4 regions of the Lysinibacillus sp. FSL K6-0232 genome follow, and region 1 is predicted to be linked to each of the others. Evidence: predicted binding sites of a transcription regulator. Region 1 holds the regulator's gene; each other region holds the start of a gene.

Region 1 (4,556 bases):
AAATAGCCAAGACCCCATGCTGGCGAAAAAGTACAAATTACGGCCAGGGAGTGGGCTATCTGCGAATCAAATCGGACTGGATAAACGAATGTTTGCTGTACTGTTTAATGACCATGAACAAAGGCAGGAAATGATGTTTATCAACCCTAAAATTATCAGTCATTCAGTAAATATGATTTACTTACCTGAAGGAGAAGGCTGCCTCTCTGTCAATCGACCTGTTCATGGTTTTGTACCGCGCTATGAGCGAATTAAAGTAAAAGCCTATGATATACACGGGCAAGAATTCATTATGTCGTTACAAGGATATGGTGCTATTGTTGTCCAACATGAAATGGATCATTTAAACGGCATTATGTTTTATGACAGAATCAATAAAGAAAATCCATTTAAGCTACCAGATAATGTGATAATTGAAAGCTTATATTAAAAAGGATTAGCGGGCTTATGAGTTGCCTGCTAATCCTTCTTGATATTCTTGGAATCGGCGATGAACAGTTGCTTTACTTACTTCAAAGCCCAATCCCTTCAATGTGATTGAAATTTCCTCAAAGGTAAATCCACGCTTACGCAAATTAATAATTTCTTCGACTGGTAGCTCCTTACGCTCCTGCCCGTATGGATTCCCACGATTGGATAAGTTATTTTCAGGACGATAGCCATTTTCCACAGCCCGTCGCATACCACGACGAATTTTAGCATTATGAATTCTGCGCTGGTACTCCTCGACAATCGCTAAAATCTCAAGCAACATCGTATCCATTTCATTTAGCTGAACAGGTCCTGCATCCCGCATAGAAAACACATTTGTTGCTGATTTTTGCAATAAATGTAGCACCGCCATTCTTGCATTGCCACGACCTAAGCGTGTTTCATCTTGTACAAAAAGAGCATTAATATTCTTTTCTTTAATAAAATCCAGCATTTCAAGCAAGCCTTCTCGTTCCACATCATAGCCACTATGCTTATCCTGAAAAACGCCCTTTACCTCATAGCCCTGCTCCCTTGCATAGCATTGCAGTTCTTCCTGCTGACGCTCTAAAGAGGAGCTTTGTGTTTCTTTCTCAGTGCTCACACGACAATAGACAACGGCTGATAGTTGATTATTTCTCATTGTTCATTTCTCGCAATTTCAATTGTTTTGATGCGATTGGCTTGATCATCCAGTACAGGTATTACTAATGATTTACCAGCTACAATTTTAATATCTAGTAGTTCATTTTCTACTTTTACAAGCTTAATCCAATCATCTGTACTCATTTTACCACGATATTGTTCTGCTAACGACCATAAGCTATCTCCATGCTCAACCTGAATTTCTGCGTAACGTATATCTCCTGGATCAGTAATGTAAAGGTATGCTGCAAACAGTAAACAAGTTCCTACTAAAATTGAGATATGCGTATTTTTCTTTAACCAAATCATAGTCATTACCCCTTTTCTAGAATGTTTGTTCGGAATGTATGTTCTTATAATAAAACGAACAAACGTTTTTGTCAAACACTTTTTCGAACCTATGTTTGCATACATGTTCGTATTCTGTTATACTAACAAATAAGAAGAATAATATTAGAAAAAAGAGGTGAGCAATATGAAAAAAGTTTCAAAAAGACAAGAGGATATTTTAGCTTTCATTAAAGAAGAAGTACGAACTAAGGGTTATCCACCATCAGTACGTGAAATTGGGGAAGCAGTTGGACTTGCTTCAAGCTCAACGGTTCATGGTCATTTAGCTCGGTTAGAGCAAAAGGGTCTTATTCGCCGTGACCCTACAAAGCCACGCGCAATTGAAATTTTAGAGCCAGAGGAATCCGTTCAAAAGCAACATGTTATTCATGTGCCGCTTGTCGGGAAAGTTACAGCTGGTTCTCCTATTACAGCGATTGAAAATATCGAAGAATACTTCCCATTACCAGATGCCTATGGCACAAGTGAGGATCAATTATTTATGTTAGAGATTATGGGTGAATCCATGATTGAAGCAGGTATTTTAGATGGGGACTTAGTCATTGTCAAGCAAAGGTCAACTGCTGATAATGGAGATATTGTTGTAGCCATGACAGATGAGGATGAGGCAACTGTCAAGCGTTTCTTCAAAGAAAAAAATCATTTCCGTTTACAGCCTGAAAACTCAACAATGGAACCAATTATCGTTGATCAAGTTTCCATTTTAGGACAAGTTGTAGGTCTTTATCGCCGTGTTCATTAATATTTTAAAATACACATAAATTTTTTGAGGATTATGCATTTCTTTGCTGAGCATGTCCTCTTTTTATTTTTATAGGTGAATGTTCCTGCGAGAGTAACCGCTATTCGCTCCATGCGTCAAACTAATCATTCAAGAAATTACAGCCAATATGATGTATCGCTACTATAAATCGAAGCCAGCATTAAGTATGTCTTTGCGGTTGCATATAAAAGAAGCAAAAGCCAGCGAGAGCGAACTTCTCAATAGCTTTTGCCTACAACCCTACATATGTTTCTTAAATTTCAAACTCGCCTCAATAAATGCTGAGAATAGCTTTAACGCATGCTGATCTCCTACAGTAGCTAGTTCCTCTGGATGCCACTGCACAGCTAAACAAAATGGTAGCTCCTTGTACACCATCGCTTCAACAATACCATCACTTGATAGTGCCGCTGCTTGACAGTTATCGGCTAGTATCTTTACAGCCTGATGATGCAATGAATTAACAGCGATTTTTTCCTGCCCTATTATATCCATTAATAAATTATTAGCCGCAATTTGCACATAATGCGTTGCCACCATTCGATCTGATTGTTGCGCATGCTGTAACAGCTTTGTACCAGCATAGTCGCTATCAATATCTTGATACAATGTGCCACCTAGCGCAACATTTAATATTTGTAAGCCACGACAAATACCGAAAATAGGCATTTTCCGCGTAATTGCTTCCTCAATTAAAGCTACCTCTACCGCATCTCTTGCGGGATGAACTTTTCCTATGTTTGGTGAAGGATCTTCGCCAAACAGGAACGGATGTATATCATGACCTCCAGATAGCAATAAACCATCTGTAAGAGCTAATATTTCTGCTACATCCTGCTCTACGCCAATGGGAATAATTAGCGGGATACCTCCTGCTTCAATAATACTTTTACTGTAAGCAGCATTTAACTGTGAAGATAAACTATCGTCCACAAAGGCTGTAATACCAATAATTGGCTTCACCCAATCCCCTCCATACTTACGAAAGATTCAACAACTACCAAAACCCTAAATACCAATGTATAAACGAGTCACCATAGAAATAAACAATTATTGCTGCTAATGCAATCGATGGCCCAAATGGAATGGGTGTTTTTCTTCCTTGTTTTCGTTTTGCTAATACTACTAACCCGACAACTAAACCAATAACGGCTGCTAAAAATAGTGTTAACAGTACATTTATTGTACCAAGGGCAAGACCAATTAAAAAGAATAATTTAATATCGCCTCCCCCCATACCGCCTCTGGACACAACGGCAATACCATATAATATGCCAAAGCCAACGACAGCACCTACAAGGCAATCCCACCACGGTGTGAGGGGCGATAATATGCGCCCGATAAGAAGAAAAGGCAAAAAGAATAGCAGCACCTTATCTGGAATTAGCATATAAGCAAAATCTGATACAACGATAATTATCAATAATGAAATAAATAATAATGCGACAATCAATTCGAGCCCCCAGCCTAGCTGCCAATAAGCAAAGGCAAAGAATACGCCTGTGAGCAGCTCCATCATTGGGTAAAGCCAAGAAATTCGATAGCCACAGCTTCGACATTTTCCACCCAAAGATACATATGACAAAACAGGCACTAAATCACGTGCTGTTAATTGCCTATGACAATTGGTGCAATGTGAAGGTGGCTGGATAATTGATTCCTTTTTTGGTATTCGTAAGCCAACGACATTATAAAACGAACCAAAGACAAGCCCAAAAACAAAGAAAATAATTGTATAAACCAATGTCAAATTGTGATCCCCCTAAACAAATAGACGCCCATACAGTTGAAGTATGGTGCGTCTATAATCGTTATTGTTCCCCATCATAATAGAACGTCGTCACTTGAACCGTAGCCTGTAAAGTAATATCTTCTTGTGTTAGCTGCTCCTGCTCTCCTGGTAATTCAAACTCAATCGTATCTATTTTCATGACACGCTCTAGTTGTTCAATCTCTCGTAAGAAGCCTTCAAGAGAAGTAGAATCAAGTGCATCAACCTCTAAAATAAACGTAATAAGCTTTAAATTAGCTGGCAGCGATTCCTTCGAAAGAGAGGCAATTGGTGTATTTGTTTGCTCCTCGCTCTGCTCCCCATTTACTTCTGCTTCGGCTTGCTCCAGCATATTCAGATCGGCAGTTACATCTGCTTCTGTAACAGCTCCACCCTCATTATGAACCGTTAATGAGTCAATACGTGTGCCCGTCACTTCCTCAATTTCAGCTAAATCAAGGATAATTTTTTCAACTGCTCTTGTAGCAGGCAGCTTTTGTCTTAATGTTAAAATATTAACCGTAGGCTGCCCCTGCTCCTTGTCCAATTGAGCAA
Region 2 (4,556 bases), 1.5 Mb from region 1:
ATGCTAATACCTCTACAGATGGTGCAGCAATTACATGCAAATGAATGCCCCCCGTAAGAGCAGATAAATAATTTGCCTGTGTTTCATTAACACGCTCAATAAATTGTTTTACCTCATGGCGATTTGCTACCATAATGGAGGCTGTTAGCTCACCATAGATAGGATGTTCAACAGTCACATTTTTAACGGTTCCTCCACAATCGACAATCGTCAGTAATTCATCCTCTGTTTGTTCAGAAGTATGCGAACATGCGAATGTACGCTCAACCGTATGTTGAAATTGTTCCTGCTGCATATAAAGATAGCCTTGGCTTGTGGCAATAATTGGCTCATTCCTAGCTTTTAATAATGTCATATCATTGACAATAACCTGTCTAGAAACATTTGCAAATTTAGCTAGGTCTGTTCCTGTAATAGGTGCTTTACTTTTTTTTAATTGTGCTAGTAATTGCAGTCGGCGTTCTTCGCCTAACATTTTTTTCACATTGCTCACCTCTGCCTATAATACAGGAAATCGCATTCCCTATGAAATAGTGTACCATGAAGCATTTCGAACTTGCTGAAATTTTTGTATCCAAATGCAACATTGAACATATGATACGTAGAGAGGAAGGGAGGAAAAAATTGCGTATTCATATTGTTCAAAAGGGAGATACATTGTGGAAGATTGCGAAAGAGTACGGCATTTCGTTTGAAGATTTGAAGCGGCTCAATGTCCATCTTGCCAACCCAGATTATATTGTTCCAGGTATGGAAATTATTTTGCCTGAAAAAATAAATAAAGAGTCGCAGCGCCATTCACCTAAGGAGATGCCGAAGAAGGAAACACAGGTACCAAAGGAGGCTCCTATTACGAAGGAAGCACCTAAAAAAGAGGTACAGAAGCCAACGCCACCACCGCCGCCCATTGTGCCGCCACCACCAGCTCCAATGCCGATGCCGGAGCCACGTATGATACCAATACCGATACCAATGCCGATGCAAATGCCACAACAGCCAATGTGGGTGCCGCAGCCTGTGGAAATGAATTGGCATCAGCAAGTGGTGATGCCGCAAGTTGAGCAAAATGTTACACCGCCAGTACAAATACAGCCACCGCCGAAACCAGCACCAGTACCACCACCTGTCGCTAAACCAAAGCCAGAACCGCCACCACCGAAGCCACAGCCTCAACCAGCGCCACCGCCACCAGTGCAAATGATGCCACAAATGCCTGCTGTTCCATATTGTCCGAGCTGCCATCAGCCTGTTTATCATCAAATGTGGTGGCAAATGCCAATGCAGCCACAAGTCGAGCCGTATATGATGCCACAGCAGCCAATGCCTTGTGATATGCCAAAGCAAAAGATCGGGGGGATAGATGATTTCTTAGAATCTACACCGTTTTTCCCAAAACATGATACACAGATGCAGCCACAATTTGATATGAATATGGGTCAATCCTGTGGATGTGGTACACAACCGCAACCAATGATGATGCCTGATATGAATATGGGTCAGTCTTGTGGATGTGGTACGCAACCACCGCCAATGATGATGCCTGATATGAATATGGGTCAATCCTGCGGATGTGGTACACAACCGCAACCAATGATGATGCCTACTTGGTATATGGACCCTTGTCACTGTCCACCGCCTCCATGCCCGTCAGGTGGTCCTTGGATGCCACCGCATTATTTCCCAGGCGGGATGACGCCTTATCGATGGTGAAAAAGCGTATATTGTTGAAGAAGTAAAGCCAAATATTTGGAAATATAAATATCAATCGAATACTTATTTTGTGAAGCGGGCGAAGCAAGTAGAAATTGCGGAGAAGGTGAGGGCTATCCATCGTCAGCTAGGCTGTATGGAGCCTTCCCTCGTTTTACCAATTGTACAAAGTGATGATGAACAGTTAATTGTGCAAGCATGGCAAGAAGGAAGCCATGGTGCAAACTTTACCTATAAAAAAGATCGCAAGGAAGCTCTTAAGCTCTTAATCACTTTACATGACACACATAAAAAAATTGCTTGGCAGCGAGTGCCAGGCTTGCATACCTACTCACAGCTTTTAAAATGGCAAATGCGCTATATGCGTTTTAAAAGCAGACGCAATGAATTTAGGGCATTTTTAACAAGAGAAGAAATCGATCAAATTTTACATTATAGTGATAAGTCGCTACAGTTGATAGCGATGGAGGATGCACCTGAAAAAGACATCACGCTTTTACATGGAGATGTTGTTCATCATAATTTTTTATGGTGCTCTGATGGACAATTACGCTTAATTGATTTTGATTTAGCGCACCTTGGAGAAGCAGATGATGAATATATTTTATGGCTGCATCGTGTATTGCCAGCTGTGGATTACGATCTTGGTAAGATATTTGCAGAGTTACCAGAGCTGAAACGGCTGGATAAAAGAAAGCTTCATCGTTTGAAATATCCAAATGAGTTATTACGTGAATGGCTGTTTGCTGTGGATTTACCACTCGAGCAGCAGCTAGTATTTTTAGATTATTTAGTGCCATTTACAAAACGCGCTCTCACTTATTGGCCAAAATTGTGGTACGATATTGATAGATTTGTGAAGAAATGACCGTCATTTGGCGGTCATTTTTGTCTGTGAATCTCACTTTTGGCTTTTTGTCGAGCATTCGTTCGCTATATGCTATAATCGAAGACGATGATTGTGAGGGATTTTAAATGTATGATTATTTAAAAGGACAAATTACCCGTATTACACCTGAATATATTGTACTTGAACAGCAGGGCATTGGCTGGCAGCTTAATACACCTAATCCATTTGCCTTTCGACTATCAGCACTTGAGCAACAAATATATGTCCATTTGCATGTACGTGAGGATGCACAAATATTATATGGTTTTCCAAACTTAGACCAGCGTGAACTATTCCGTAAGCTGATTTTAGTGTCAGGTATAGGGCCAAAAGGGGCGCTAGCTATTTTAGCTACTGGCAATCCACAGCAGGTAATTAGTGCAATTGAGCGTGAGGATGAAACATTTTTAGTGAAGTTCCCGGGCGTCGGGAAAAAAACAGCGCGCCAAATGATCCTCGATTTAAAAGGCAAGCTAGGTGCTTTATTGGAAACAATAGAGCTACCAAGTACAGAAGAAGAGCTACCACTATTTGGCGTTCATCCAAATAAGCATGAGCTAGAGGAAGCAATACTGGCATTACTGGCACTTGGATATTCTGAAAAAGAGCTTGAAAAAATTCGTCCGCAGCTTGAAGATAATGACAAGCTAGAAACAACAGATGCGTATATGAAGCAAGCATTGCAACTGCTATTAAAATTAAAGTAAGGAAAGGAGGGGAGGTGCATGTCTGAACGGATAATGGCTGGTGAGGCAGGAAGCTATGATGAGCAGTTTGAATTATCATTACGTCCCCAAAGGCTGTCACAATATATTGGACAGCATAAAGTAAAGGAAAATTTGCAAATATTTATTGAAGCCGCAAAGCTTCGTCAGGAAAGTTTAGACCATGTGCTGCTATATGGACCTCCAGGGCTTGGTAAAACAACCTTAGCCGCCGTTATTGCGAATGAGATGAATGTCAATGTACGTATGACAAGTGGTCCTGCGATTGAGCGTCCCGGAGATTTAGCAGCTATTTTAAGCTCATTAGAGCCTGGGGACGTCCTATTTATTGATGAAATTCATCGACTTCCCCGTGCTATTGAGGAAGTTTTATATCCAGCAATGGAAGACTTCTGTTTAGATATTGTTGTTGGGAAAGGGCCTGAAGCACGTTCCGTTCGCCTTGATTTACCTCCCTTTACACTTGTAGGTGCGACAACAAGAGCTGGTGCTTTATCAGCTCCTTTACGGGATCGCTTTGGTGTATTGCTACGCTTGGAATATTATGATGATCGTTCATTGGCTGAAATTGTTGTACGCAGTGCCCATTTATTTGATGTGGAGATTGAAGCAGTAGCGGCAATGGAAATGGCAAGACGTTCACGTGGGACACCGCGCATTGCTAATCGTTTATTAAAGCGAGTGCGGGATTATGCACAAGTGCTTGGAGATGGTATGATAACGGAGGGTCTTGCGAAGCAGGCATTAGAGCTATTACAAGTCGATCCTAGAGGGCTTGATCATATTGACCATAAGCTTGTTACAAATATGATTGAACGCTTTCAGGGAGGTCCTGTGGGCTTAGATACACTCGCTGCATCAATTGGTGAGGAGCGGGTGACAATAGAGGATGTATATGAGCCGTATTTAATGCAAATAGGGTTTATCCAGCGTACACCAAGAGGAAGAGTGGCAACACATTTAGCCTACGAACATTTTGGATATGACTATCCACAACAAACATAAAAAAGGAAGTTTTTTCATGCGTGTAGAAGATTTTGATTTTATATTACCAGAGGAGCTTATTGCTCAAACACCATTAGTGGATCGAACAGCGAGTCGATTAATGGTTGTAACACCAGGCACTAAGCAAGTGGAGCATCACCGTTTTGCCCATATTTTAGAGGAACTACATGCTGGTGACTGTCTTGTATTAAATGATACAAAGGTTTTACCAGCGCGTTTAATGGGTG
Region 3 (4,556 bases), 860 kb from region 1:
TCACATCACCAATAACACGAGATTTTATCCAAAGGTTAGGGCTTTTAATTTTTCGGCGAATTAATGCTGTATTGGTCCGTAATGTTTCTGTAAAGGCTTCTTTTGGTCCGCGAATAACAGATTCGGTGGATGGCTCTGTAACAGCGCGATCTTTCACATTTTTCGTGTTGGTAGCAATGCCTGCTGCAAAGCCGTCCAAAAGAATGACAGTTTCACCATTGAAAATCGCTCGATACAATGTTGTAAAATGCTCGATATTTGCAATATCACCAACTGTTAAATAGGCATTCCCAATGTATTGCTGAATTGTGGCTATATCAATCTGCTGTTCTTCTTCGATATGGGCTGTTAATTTATCAATAGTATCATCTGCAATCATCATTTTATCAGCTAAGCCATCAATCGAAATAACAGCAAGGGTGTAGTGATCTACGCTATCAATGATTATTTCACGTATCATAAGGTCATTACTATGACCGAGTGCATGCTTAATTGTTTGCAGATTTTTAGATAGTGATGTATATAATGGGGAGGTATCGGTATTGTGAGAGATCGTCATGCGTGTTCCTCCTCAACTAGGACAGTCATTATTTATAGAATAGACAATTTTAGCGGGAGATAAACGATAGTAGACATTAAAAAAAGCAATATATCTTAGCGATATACTGCTTATGTACGATAGTCGTATTGTAATTCATCGTTACTTGTATCAACATCTACATATAAACTATGCTCGTTAAAGAACCATAAATCTTTTTCTTCGATGTAATAGGTTACATCATCAACCACGGTTTGCACACCAATGGCAATCGGTTCTTCACGTGTCATCCCAAGTGAAAAGCCTTCATGAAATGGGCTAGAGCCACCATAGCGAGCATAAAAGCGAATCGTATCGCCAGGCTCCACTTCCATCTCCTGTTTAAACCATTGTAATGCCTGATCTGTTAATGCAATGTTCATACGTATATGCTCCTCTCTTTTCCTAAAGCCATTTGACCTTTGGCTCCGTGCCATTTTTAATACGGGCAATATTAGCACGGTGACGGTAAATAATAAAGGTAAATAAAAAGGCTACTAGGATACCTAATGCATAATCGCCTGTAACAAAATAATAAACGATTGCATAAATAAGTGCTACTAATGCGGCTATCATAGATGTTAAGCTAACGATTTTTGTGATTTTTAATGTCACAATAAATGTAATAAAGAGCAGAACGAAGAGCGGCCATGAGTAACCAAGCAATACCCCTGCTGATGTTGCCACTGCTTTGCCGCCACGGAAATTGGCAAAGATAGGGAACATATGACCAATTACCGCAACCAAGCCAAGCATTAATGGATGGATGGAGCTATCTGCAAAAAAAGGCAATGCCACTAATAAAACAGCAGCTGTCCCCTTTAAAACATCCATGATTGTTACAACAATGCCTGCCTTTTTCCCTAAGATGCGAAAGGTATTGGTTGCACCTAGGTTCCCACTGCCATGCTCACGAATATCTGTATGATAAAAAAGTTTGCCTATCCATAATCCAGAAGGTATAGAGCCGATTAGATAAGCGCATAAAATAATAAGTCCATTGATCATAAGGTGGATTCCTTTCCTTCACTTGATAACGAATAGTTTGTCACAAGTATTTTACACTTTTTCTTGCGAATCTACAATGTTCGGAAGGAGAATTCGTAGCAAGCCTTGAATTCAATAGATAATCCAACTACTAGAGAGTAATTGGGTAAATATAGGGATAATGGTCATTTTGTCAATCGATCATTCCTTTGATAGAATAGAAGTCTGACGCTAGTTTGTCCGTTCAAATGTTTGCAACTAAATATGAAAGGGTTCGTCAAATGATACGGACGATAAGTAGCTAGCTGTGTTGTTGAAATCCCAATTTTAAGCAAGTGTTGCAGATGTTTACTATATACAAAGTAAAATAACAACGACTTGTCGCTAGTGCTTGACAGGAAATGCTATGATTGATTAGGATGAGAATAGTAATAGAACATGCGTTTGTTTTTTGGAGGGGAATTTTTTGACGAATAAACAGTCACCGAGCGTCTATAATGATGACGCCATACAAGTATTAGAAGGATTAGAAGCGGTACGCAAACGACCTGGCATGTATATCGGTTCAACGGATGGCCGTGGACTTCACCACCTTGTGTATGAAATTGTAGATAATGCGGTGGATGAAGCGCTGGCTGGCTTTGGGGCTCATATTATTGTCACGATTCACAATGATCAAAGTGTAAGTGTGCGTGACTTTGGGCGTGGGATGCCGACAGGGATGCATAAAATGGGAAAGCCAACGCCTGAAATTATTTTTACTGTGTTACATGCTGGCGGAAAATTTGGGCAAGGCGGCTATAAAACAAGCGGCGGCTTGCATGGTGTAGGCTCTTCTGTTGTGAATGCGCTATCAACGTTTTTAGAGGTAACGATTCATCGTGACGGGAAAATCTATCGTCAGCGTTTTGAAAATGGTGGACATCCTGTGACAACGCTTGAAGACATCGGACAAACAAAGCAAACAGGAACACTTGTTCGTTTTTTGCCAGATGAAACAATTTTCTCTGTGACGAAATTTAACTATGATACATTAGCAGAGCGTTTACGCGAGTCAGCCTTTTTATTAAAGGGCTTAAAAATTGAATTAATTGATGAGCGCGAGGAAGGCAAAAAGGATGTGTTCTTTTATGAGAACGGCATTGAAGCTTTCGTTGCGTATTTGAATGAAGAAAAGGATGTGCTACATCCTGTAAAATATGTAGAAGGTATCCAAGATGATATTGAAGTAGAATTTGCCTTTCAATATAACGATGGCTACTCGGAAACAATTTTATCCTTTGTCAATAATGTGCGTACGCGTGATGGTGGCACACATGAAACAGGTGCAAAAGCGGCACTCACACGTGTATTTAATGAGTATGCAAGAAAAATTGGCTTGCTGAAGGAAAAGGATAAAAACCTAGAAGGAACGGATATTCGGGAAGGTCTAGCAGCCATTGTATCTGTGCGAATTCCAGAGCATTTACTGCAATTTGAAGGACAAACAAAGGGTAAACTTGGTACAAGTGAAGCTCGTTCTGCCGTAGATAGTGTTGTATCTGAGCAAATTTTATATGTGCTGGAGGAAAATGCAGAATTATCGGCATCTCTTGTGCGAAAGGCGATTCGTGCCCAGCAAGTGCGTGAGGCGGCTCGAAAAGCGCGTGAGGATGCACGAAATGGCAAGAAAAATAAAAAGGGTAGCACGATTTTATCAGGAAAATTAACGCCTGCACAATCACGCAACGCTGCTAGAAACGAGCTGTATTTGGTCGAGGGCGATTCTGCGGGCGGCTCCGCGAAGCAAGGTCGTGATCGCACATTCCAAGCGATTTTACCATTGCGCGGGAAGGTCATTAATACCGAAAAGGCAAAGCTGCAAGATATTATGAAAAACGAGGAAATTTCAACGATTATTCATGCGATTGGCGCAGGTGTTGGGTCAGATTTCTCCGTTGAAGATTCAGCGTACAATAAAGTTGTGATTATGACCGATGCTGATACGGATGGGGCTCATATTCAAGTGCTGCTATTAACGTTTTTCTATCGTTATATGCGCCCACTTATTGAGGCAGGCAAGGTCTTTATTGCACTACCACCATTGTATAAAGTGTCCAAAGGAACAGGGAAAAAAGAAGTGGTTGAATATGCTTGGACAGAAAGCGATTTACAAAAGGCCATTAAAAAAGTGGGTAAGGGTTACATACTACAGCGCTACAAAGGGCTTGGTGAGATGAACGCAGACCAGCTATGGGATACAACCATGAACCCTGAAACACGTACATTAATTCGTGTCACAATCGAGGATGGTGCACGAGCAGAAAGACGTGTCACAACATTAATGGGCGATAAAGTAGAGCCACGTCGTAAATGGATTGAAGCCAATGTCGATTTCGGCATGGAGGATGATGTCAATATTTTAGACAATGAATTCATCCAGCAGGAGGAGGGCCAAGCATGAATAGTACGGAAAAGTTTCAAGATTTACCTTTAGAAGAAGTAATGGGTGACCGTTTTGGTCGCTATAGTAAATATATTATTCAAGACCGCGCGTTGCCTGATGCACGTGACGGTCTTAAACCTGTACAGCGCCGTATTTTATATGCAATGTATACAGAGGGCAATACACATGATAAGCCATTCCGTAAATCGGCTAAAACCGTCGGGAATGTGATTGGGAATTACCATCCACACGGCGATAGCTCTGTCTATGAAGCGATGGTACGTATGAGTCAGGATTGGAAAGCGCGTCATATGCTGATTGAAATGCATGGAAATAATGGCTCAGTGGATGGGGACCCGCCTGCTGCGATGCGTTATACAGAGGCACGACTTTCTACGATTGCGGCGGAAATGCTGCGAGATATCGGTAAGAAAACGGTAGAGTTTGTGCCGAACTTTGATGATCAGGATATGGAGCCAACGGTGCTACCTGCACGCTTCCCAAATTTATTGGTCAATGGCTCAACAGGGATTTCTGCTGGCTATGCCACAGATATTCCACCACATG
Region 4 (4,556 bases), 480 kb from region 1:
TCAATCGAAATAGCAGGCGATAATCCCTCAATTGCATCGACATCTGGCTTATCCATTTGTCCTAGAAATTGACGAGCATAGGCGGAAAGGGACTCGACATAGCGCCGTTGCCCCTCCGCATAAATCGTATCAAATGCTAAAGAAGATTTTCCTGAGCCTGATAAACCTGTTAACACAACTAATTGGTCACGTGGAATTGTAACATCGATATTTTTTAAATTATGAGCACGTGCACCTTGCACGATGATTTCAGTATTTTTCACAAGTCATTCACCCTTCTACCTTCAATTCAAATATTGTATCTCGCAGCTCGGCCGCACGCTCGAAATCAAGCGCTTTTGCTGCCTCCTTCATTTCGACTTCCAGGGAAGCCAAGAGCTGTTCTCTTTCTGCCTTTGTCAGCTTTTTGCCCTTCGTAGCCTTTGTGACGTAGGATTCCTCTTCCTCTGCTACCTGTGTTGCACGAATAACATCTGGAATTTTCTTGATAATTGTTTGAGGCGTAATGCCATGCTCCTCGTTATAAGCCATCTGCAATGTACGACGACGTTTTGTTTCATCAATTGCTTTTTTCATTGAATCTGTTACATTGTCTGCATACATAATCACATGACCATTTGCATTACGCGCTGCACGTCCAATTGTTTGAATTAATGAGCGCTCCGAGCGTAAAAATCCTTCTTTATCCGCATCTAAAATCGCTACAAGGGATACTTCAGGAATATCAAGCCCCTCACGCAATAAATTAATACCGATTAATACATCATATGTTCCTTTACGCAGCTCACGAATAATCTCTATCCGTTCAAGTGTTTTAATCTCTGAATGTAAATACTCAACCTTTAAGCCCATTTCCTTTAAGTAGGCTGTTAAATCCTCTGACATTTTCTTTGTTAATGTTGTCACAAGCACACGTTCATTACGTGCAATTCGCTCATGAATCTCATCAATTAAATCATCTATTTGCCCTTCGATAGGACGCACATCGATTAATGGGTCCAACAATCCAGTAGGACGAATAATTTGCTCCACCATTTCTGGTGTATGCTCTAGCTCATATGGACCAGGTGTTGCAGAAACATAAATAGCCTGATGCACACGACTTTCATACTCCTCAAAGCGCAATGGTCGATTATCAAGCGCTGATGGCAGACGGAAGCCATGCTCTACTAAAACACCTTTACGTGCTTGGTCACCGTTGTACATGCCTCGTACTTGAGGAAGTGTTACATGGCTTTCATCCACAACAAGTAAAAAATCATCAGGGAAATAATCTAACAATGTATAGGGTGTTGCACCTGCTTCACGCAATGTTAAATGACGAGAATAGTTCTCAATACCTGAGCAAAAGCCCATTTCACGCATCATCTCTAAATCATAACGTGTACGCTGCTCTAAACGCTGTGCCTCTAGCAATTTATCTTCAGCCCGCAATAGTGCCAAACGTTCCTCTAGCTCTTTTTCAATGTTTTCAATCGCTTTTCGCATTTTTTCCTCTCGCGTTACGAAGTGGGATGCTGGGAAAATTGCCACATGATCTCGATCTGATAAAATTTCTCCTGTTAAGGCATCTACCTCACGAATACGATCAATTTCATCTCCGAAAAATTCTACACGGATACAATGCTCATCACGCGATGCTGGGAATATTTCCACTACATCTCCCCGTACCCGAAATGTTCCGCGTGTAAAACTTACATCATTACGCTCATATTGCACATCAACGAGCTTACGCAATAGCTGATTACGTTCAATTTCCATACCTGTGCGAATCGATACCACCATTTCGCGATATTCCTCTGGTGAACCTAAACCATAAATGCAGGACACAGATGCAATAATAATGACATCCTCACGCTCAAATAATGCTGAAGTTGCAGAGTGACGCAGCTTATCAATTTCATCATTAATGCTAGAGTCTTTTTCTATATAGGTATCTGTCTGTGGTACATAGGCTTCTGGTTGATAGTAATCATAATAGCTGACAAAATATTCAACGGCGTTATTTGGGAAGAATTCTTTAAACTCGCTATATAGCTGGCCTGCGAGTGTTTTATTATGTGCCATAATAAGCGTTGGTTTTTTTACTTGTTGAATAACATTCGAAATTGTAAATGTTTTACCAGTACCTGTCGCACCAAGTAATGTTTGATGACGCTTACCTGCCTTTACACCCTCCACTAATTCAGCAATTGCCTGTGGTTGATCTCCGCTAGGCTGATATGGCGCTTGTAAATCAAATGTTTGCACACATGTCCCCGTCCTTTCCTTCCAATTTGTACATATATTTTAGCATAGCACTCGTAAAATTTCGAACATTTAACGAACGAATGTTTGTAAAACTTTTTTCTACCCCTAAAATTTATACATAATAACTGCGAAACCAATGAAGTCTTTTACTCTTATCATAGCCGTTTCCGCTAACTTTCAAGCTTCTATTTTAAGCAGGTGACACTACTTTTGAGCAGTTCTCTATCATTTTTGAGCGAATGCCCTTAACGGTTAAACAAAAAAATCCCGCTCTCCACTATTCATGGAGAACGGGGCAATCTTATTATTCATCCTCTGTTTGCTGCAAAGAATTTAGTTCGGCTGCGTAGCGATAAAATGCGTTTTCATCTTTTTCATCGAGTGCTCTATCGATTAGAACCATGAGCTGCTCTTGACGATGCATACGCTGGATACGATTTAAAAATAAATCTAAATAAATCTCGTTTAATAATTTCTCTGCCTCATCAACTTTTTTCGACTGACCAACGGCTTTTAGAAAATCTGTGTACGAATAATATTTATCCAACGATCTCACCTCGATCCTTTTCTAAATTATATGAAAATTGAAATAAAAATGCAATGCTTAAGACTCGAAAATAACTTGGATTGACTATTAATCTCGCGCTATTTGTAGCAAATTCTCTAAGCAATTTCGCTATTTCTTAAGCAATTCTCATCTTTATTGATATTTTCTAGAATTTATTTTATTACCTATACTACAGCTATCAATAGAAAAAGGAGGCATTTTTCATATGGCACAAAATTATGTAAATCGCTATTTAGTATCCTTCAATACGTATGTGCTACAACCAATTCAACACAACTCTAAAATTTTCACACATGTAATTGATAAACATAATGAGCTGATCGTGACACGTAAGCCATTACATGTCCTTCGAAAATCTTGTATTTCATTAGGCACAACCTATGAAGCTGCAAAACAATCAGCCAAGCGCTTTTTTGGCAATCAACATAAGCTACCGATTGCTGTTGCCTTTGATTACGGCTATCCATGTATTTTTCTACCAACCTATTCACCAAACTCCATCCATAATATATGGATTGGTCTTCATGCCATTACTAATATTACCCCTAGTAAAGCTGGCTGTATTGTGACACTCAAAAACGATATACAGATTGAGCTTCCTATTCAATATGCTTCCATTAGCAAACAATTTGTCAATGCATCCATGTTATACAAGCATTATATGAATGAACGAAAACAGCTTAGTCAGGATGCACCATATTCCCCACCCTTTTAACATAAAAAATCCCCCAAGACTCTCTCTTGGGGGAATACATATTAGTTAATCTTTGAACGTAAATAAGCATTAATGAATGGATCTATATCGCCATCCATCACCGCACCAACATTACCTGTTTCTTCATTTGTACGGTGGTCCTTCACCATTGAATATGGATGGAATACATAAGAGCGAATTTGCGAGCCCCAGCCAATTTCCTTTTGCTCACCGCGAATTTCATCAAGCTGTGCCTGCTGTTTTTCTAATTCTAATTGATACAATTTTCCTTTTAACATCGTCATCGCCTTTTCACGGTTTTTAATCTGTGAACGCTCTGCCTGACATTGCACAATTGTACCAGTCGGAATATGTGTAATACGAACAGCTGAATCTGTTGTATTAATATGCTGACCACCTGCACCTGTTGCACGATACGTATCAATTTTTAAATCCTCTGTGCGAATATCAATTTCAATATTGTCATCAAACTCTGGCATAACATCGCAGGAAACAAATGATGTATGGCGGCGGCCAGATGAATCGAATGGTGAAATACGCACGAGACGATGCACACCTTTTTCAGCCTGTAAATAACCGAAAGCATTATGACCTTTAATCGATAATGTGACGGATTTAATCCCCGCCTCATCGCCAGGGAGGTAATCCACTGTTTCTACTTTAAAGCCACGCTTTTCTGCCCAGCGAGTATACATACGTAATAGCATAGAGCCCCAGTCCTGTGACTCGGTACCACCTGCACCAGGATGTAGCTCTAAAATAGCATTGTTTTGATCGTATGGTCCACTTAGCAGTAATTGTAGCTCGAAATCAGCCATTTTTTGTTGGAATTCTGCTAGCTCTTTGCCTAGCTCTTCCTGTAATTCTTCATCCGGTTCTTCACGTAAAAGCTCTAGTGTCATATCTAAATTTTCATGTGTTTCCACTAAATCTTTATATTCATTGACAATTGCCTTTAAGCCATTTCCTTCATTAATGATTACTTGTGCACCTTGTTGGTCATCCCAAAAGCCTGGCTCTAGC

The links. The regulator LexA, encoded in region 1, represses DNA repair genes until DNA is damaged. The targets are predictions, from matches to a motif close to CGAACATATGTTCG.
Region 2: ruvA (Holliday junction branch migration protein RuvA) is a predicted target of LexA. The motif match lies at 2,630-2,643, and genes of this name have one in related genera.
Region 3: parE (DNA topoisomerase IV subunit B) is a predicted target of LexA. The motif match lies at 1,998-2,011, and genes of this name have one in related genera.
Region 4: uvrB (excinuclease ABC subunit UvrB) is a predicted target of LexA. The motif match lies at 2,324-2,337, and genes of this name have one in related genera.

Annotation. Positions count from the first base shown of each region.
Region 1 is NZ_JBBOYW010000001.1:1,239,339-1,243,894, reverse strand. Features, by position in the region: gene def (peptide deformylase) at 1-430, shown strand, start outside; gene MHB42_RS05820 (YneB family resolvase-like protein) at 446-1,114, opposite strand; gene yneA (cell division suppressor protein YneA) at 1,111-1,425, opposite strand; gene lexA (transcriptional repressor LexA) at 1,592-2,209, shown strand; gene MHB42_RS05805 (gamma-glutamyl-gamma-aminobutyrate hydrolase family protein) at 2,471-3,193, opposite strand; gene MHB42_RS05800 (prepilin peptidase) at 3,228-3,980, opposite strand; gene MHB42_RS05795 (hypothetical protein) at 4,042-4,556, opposite strand, start outside.
Region 2 is NZ_JBBOYW010000001.1:2,693,612-2,698,167, reverse strand. Features, by position in the region: gene MHB42_RS13150 (transcription repressor NadR) at 1-484, opposite strand, end outside; gene MHB42_RS13145 (LysM peptidoglycan-binding domain-containing protein) at 595-1,710, shown strand; gene MHB42_RS13140 (phosphotransferase) at 1,781-2,578, shown strand; gene ruvA (Holliday junction branch migration protein RuvA) at 2,686-3,306, shown strand; gene ruvB (Holliday junction branch migration DNA helicase RuvB) at 3,325-4,329, shown strand; gene queA (tRNA preQ1(34) S-adenosylmethionine ribosyltransferase-isomerase QueA) at 4,346-4,556, shown strand, end outside.
Region 3 is NZ_JBBOYW010000001.1:2,097,735-2,102,290, reverse strand. Features, by position in the region: gene MHB42_RS10265 (spore germination protein) at 1-559, opposite strand, end outside; gene MHB42_RS10260 (HesB/YadR/YfhF family protein) at 670-960, opposite strand; gene plsY (glycerol-3-phosphate 1-O-acyltransferase PlsY) at 983-1,585, opposite strand; gene parE (DNA topoisomerase IV subunit B) at 2,031-4,007, shown strand; gene parC (DNA topoisomerase IV subunit A) at 4,004-4,556, shown strand, end outside.
Region 4 is NZ_JBBOYW010000001.1:759,272-763,827, reverse strand. Features, by position in the region: gene uvrA (excinuclease ABC subunit UvrA) at 1-263, opposite strand, end outside; gene uvrB (excinuclease ABC subunit UvrB) at 271-2,250, opposite strand; gene MHB42_RS03510 (IDEAL domain-containing protein) at 2,555-2,797, opposite strand; gene MHB42_RS03505 (competence protein ComK) at 3,024-3,533, shown strand; one part of gene prfB (peptide chain release factor 2) at 3,575-4,556, opposite strand, start outside.